One region of the Sedimenticola selenatireducens genome, then DNA from elsewhere that is predicted to be linked to it. Evidence: predicted binding sites of a transcription regulator. Region 1 holds the regulator's gene; the other holds the start of a gene.
The links. The regulator FliA, encoded in region 1, starts transcription of late flagellar genes. The targets are predictions, from matches to a motif close to GCTAAAGTTNNNNNNNNNNCNGCCGATA.

Region 2: the regulator FliA is predicted to act here: its motif matches at 954-981, upstream of ACHZBF_RS17890 (methyl-accepting chemotaxis protein).

The regions. Positions count from the first base shown of each region.
Region 1 is NZ_CAXXYC010000003.1:247,099-249,303, forward strand. Features, by position in the region: gene ACHZBF_RS04825 (MinD/ParA family protein) at 1-760, shown strand, start outside; gene ACHZBF_RS04830 (RNA polymerase sigma factor FliA) at 757-1,497, shown strand; gene cheY (chemotaxis response regulator CheY) at 1,554-1,928, shown strand; gene ACHZBF_RS04840 (protein phosphatase CheZ) at 1,962-2,205, shown strand, end outside.
Region 2 is NZ_CAXXYC010000004.1:1,442,720-1,444,924, reverse strand. Features, by position in the region: gene ACHZBF_RS17890 (methyl-accepting chemotaxis protein) at 1-879, opposite strand, end outside; gene ACHZBF_RS17885 (TorF family putative porin) at 1,179-1,823, opposite strand; gene ACHZBF_RS17880 (hypothetical protein) at 2,074-2,205, opposite strand, start outside.

The DNA.
Region 1 (2,205 bases):
TCTGGCGGTCTCCATGGCTGAGATGGGGCGTCGAGTGATGCTGCTGGATGCCGACCTCGGACTGGCCAACATTGATGTGGTGCTTGGACTGCATCCACAGTATGACCTGTCCCATGTGTTGAGTGGTGAGCGCTCCCTTGAGGAGGTAGTGCTGCAGGGGCCTGCGGGCATCCGTGTGGTGCCGGGTGCCTCGGGTGTGCAACAGATGGCCGAATTGAGTGCGGCTGAGCATGCCGGATTGATCCGCGCCTTCAGTGATGTCGGCAATGATCTGGATGTGCTGATTATCGATACGGCGGCGGGTATATCGGATACGGTGGTCAGTTTCAGTCGCGCGGCCCAGGAACTGATCGTGGTGGTCTGTGATGAGCCGGCATCGATTACCGATGCCTACGCCATGATCAAACTGTTGAATCGCGAGTATGGTCTGGATCGCTTTCGTATCCTGGCCAATATGACGCGTACAGCCGAAGAGGGGCGCAACCTGTATAACAAGATGTGCCGTGTCACCGACCAGTACCTGGATGTTATGCTTACCTACATGGGCAGTATTCCATACGACGAAAACCTCAGAAAGGCAGTGAAATCGCAAAAACCTGTGGTTCAAGCCAACCCTCGCAGCCATATTGCAAAAATATTCAAGAATCTGGCGCAAAAGGCCGATAACTGGCCTGTACCGGATGGTGCCAGCGGGCACCTCCAGTTCTTCGTGGAACGGCTGATTCAATATACAAGCCAGGGCGGGGAGATGGGCCGGTGAGTGGACTAGCGAGTTATACCGCGATTCAGGAGATGGATGCCGATACCCTGGTTAACCGGCATGCCCCGCTGGTCAAGCGTATCGCCTACCACCTGATGAATCGCCTGCCGCCCAACGTACAGGCGGATGATTTGATACAGGCCGGGATGATCGGGCTGCTTGAGGCGAGTAGAAATTATGACCCCAGCCAGGGAGCCAGTTTCGAAACCTACGCAGGGATTCGTATTCGTGGCGCAATGCTGGATGAGATCCGGCGCAGCGACTGGACGCCCCGTTCCGTGCATCGAAAGGCGAGGATGGTAGCCGATGCCATGCGCTCTATTGAAAATGAGCAGGGACGTGATGCCCGGGACGTGGAAGTGGCGGAAGTGCTGGATATGAACCTGGTTCAGTACCATCGTATCCTGCAGGATGCGGCGGGCTGTCGGATCTTCAGTATTGAAGAGCTGCAGGCAGTGGGTGAATTGCCCATTGACGGCGGTGACAGTCAGGCGGGGGGGCTGTTTGACGGCATGCAGAAGGATGCCTTTAAAAAGGCCCTGGCAGAGGCGATTGCCGGCCTGCCGGAGCGGGAGAGATTGGTAATCGCACTTTATTATGATGAGGAGATGAACCTGCGAGAGATTGGGCAGGTTCTTGGAGTTAGCGAATCAAGGGTATGCCAGATACACAGCCAGGCCACCCTGCGGTTACGCGCCCGCCTTGCAGATTGGTTATCCGATGCAGATGAGCTCTGATCGGTCTATGAAAACGAATAACGGCATCGAGTTTGGAGGTTGCCTTGAATAAAAACATGAAGATTCTCATTGTGGACGATTTTTCCACAATGCGACGGATTATTAAGAATCTGCTTCGGGATCTGGGATTCACCAATACCCAGGAAGCGGACGATGGTAATACCGCCTTGCCCATGTTGCAGTCAGGTAACTTTGATTTCCTGGTAACGGACTGGAATATGCCGGGCATGACCGGGATTGATCTGCTGAAAGCGGTGCGGGCAGACCCCAACCTGGTCAAACTTCCGGTGTTGATGGTCACTGCCGAATCGAAGCGTGAGCAGATCATCGAGGCGGCCCAGGCGGGCGTCAATGGCTATGTAGTCAAGCCATTTACCGCGGTGACGCTGGAAGAGAAGATCAGCAAGATTTTTGAACGTGTAGGCAGCTAACCGGCAGCATGACGAATCGGTCTGGAGAAATAAATGGACAACGATGAACGTCTGATGCTGGCGAAGCAGCTGGTAGAGCATCTGGAGGCAGGGAATGAAGCTGAAGCGACACATGTCAGTTCCCTTCTTACCGAAGGTGTCGAGAGCAAACTGTTTCTGGAAGTTGGGCGCTTGACCCGTGAGTTGCATGAAGCGATCAATGAGTTCCTGCTTGACCCGCGCATCAATGAAATGGCCCAGGTGGAAATCCCGGACGCCAGTGAGCGACTCACTTATG
Region 2 (2,205 bases), on a different contig from region 1:
AACCGTGGCTGACATCTCCGTCATCGCCGTGGCCACCTGGGTAATCTCGCACTGCTGGGTGCTTACACCCTGGCTGGTGCGATTGGCCGCCTCCGATGTGACATCCGCAGTCTCGCGCAAGATTCGGGTGGTATCTGAAAGCCGGCCGATAACGGCATTAAGTTTGGAACGGCGCATGCGCATCGCCACCTGTATCTGACCGAATTCATCATCCCGATCAGTATAAATTTTGCACATCAACGGATTATCGAATATGGACCTGGCGCGCTTGACCAGGGCTGCCAGCGGCAACATCACCAGGGTATTGGCGATGACGATCAGTCCGGCACTCAGCAGCCATCCCACCACACTGTAGGCCTGCAGCGACTCCGTCAGGCTGGTCAGTGCTGCCGGCAGCAGCGCCACCAGGTTTGACAGAATCAGCAGATTGCGCACGCCCAGCCGGGCACGCAGACTCGGTTTATAGTTTTTCCCTTCCTGCAGCCTTTTGTATAAGTGGCTTGCCCGTGTGACACACGCTTTTTCCGGTTTATAGCGAACAGACTGGTACTCAAATGCCTGTCCGTTGAGCTCGATAGGCGTGACCAGGGCATCGACCCAGTAGTAATCACCGTTCTTGCAGCGGTTCTTCACCAGGCCCATCCAGGCTTTTCCGGATTTAACCGTATCCCAGAGATTCTGAAACGCGGCAGGCGGCATATCCGGATGGCGGACGACGTTGTGGTTCTTGTTCAGCAACTCATTTTCCGCAAAGCCACTGATGTCGACAAAGTCGGGGTTGATATAGGTAATGGCCCCCTTCAGATCTGTGGTGGAAAGTATGTTTGCATCGATGTTGAACTGCTTTTCCACATCGGTTACCGGATGATTAATCTTCATACGTTATTATTCTCTGCACACTGGTGAAAATTCATGGGTACGACATCGGCGCTGTTTATTCATGTACTGACATAGAGCGGCCCGGGGAGAAATAACTTGATTATGAACTGACATTCCTGTGCGTTCGCTTTGATTTATGTCAACCGCACACAGCCTGTCTATCCATGACACAGCCCCAAACTGCATGCCCTGGAGATATATCACTATGATGACAGGCCGCCCCCAAAAGCGAGGCTGCCACGCAATTCCGATCCGATGGGCAATGCGGGGCGGACAAAAGCCGCCCCGGCAGGATGTATTCAGAAGCTTTTTGAAATGGTCAGAATGCCACGGCCATCCGCCAGTGAGTTACTGCTACTGTCGGTATCTGTATAGGCCAGTTCAAAATCGACACCAAGAGCAGATTTGGTGACACCCAATTTCCAGTCCGTCACCTCCTCACCGGCATCGGGATCGTTATAGCCGATATGCAGCCCCAGACCGAAACCCTGCGGCAAGGCAAACTCTGCACCCGCCTCCCAGTAGGTGTTGTCATTGTCCGGATCATGGGAGACCTTGGCGCTAATGAAGTCGTAACTCAGGCCCACATAGACCTCTTCAAAATTGAGATCCGACTCGCTGGGATAGTCATAATGAATCACGCCCACATCCAACCCGAGGCCACTGGAAAATTCGGTACTGTAGCCACCGTACAGATCCAGCTCCACATTGGCATCGCTTTTGAAATCGACATTGGACCCCCACACCCCGATATAGAAACCGCTGGCGTGGGCATAGTCAAAGCCGCCCTGAATGGCCGGCCCGTTATCGGTCTGGGAAGTACCACGCCAGACGTAGTCGGAGGTTAACGCCACATTGGCGCTGATCGGCCCCTCAGCCAGCGCCAGCCCATTGTATGTACCCGCCAGCAGCGCGCCGGCGATAGCTAGTTTTTTCAGTTTCATGTTGAATTTACCTTCATTGCAGAGTGATGTATCAAGTAAAAAACCACGCAGACATGGTCGACTCACTTTCACTCAGCACGGCCTGTGCCAAATCAAAATAATTTTTATATTACAAACAGTTAGTATTCCAGCTTGGCCGTGAACGCAGACAGGCCGCACTCGATTTGTGCAGCGCAGCGAAAGAATCAAAAGGCATTGCTTCAATGTGGGGCAGCGTTAGCTTCAAACGGGTCACCATCCGGCAGCGTGCTCAACGCACCCGGTAGCCCGCATGGCAGGCGGTACAGGCCGCGGTGATCTCGCGCAGTGATTTGTAAGCCGCCAGCACATCACCCTCCTGGGCGATGCGGGAAAAACGGCTGGCGGAACGGTGCATCCGGGT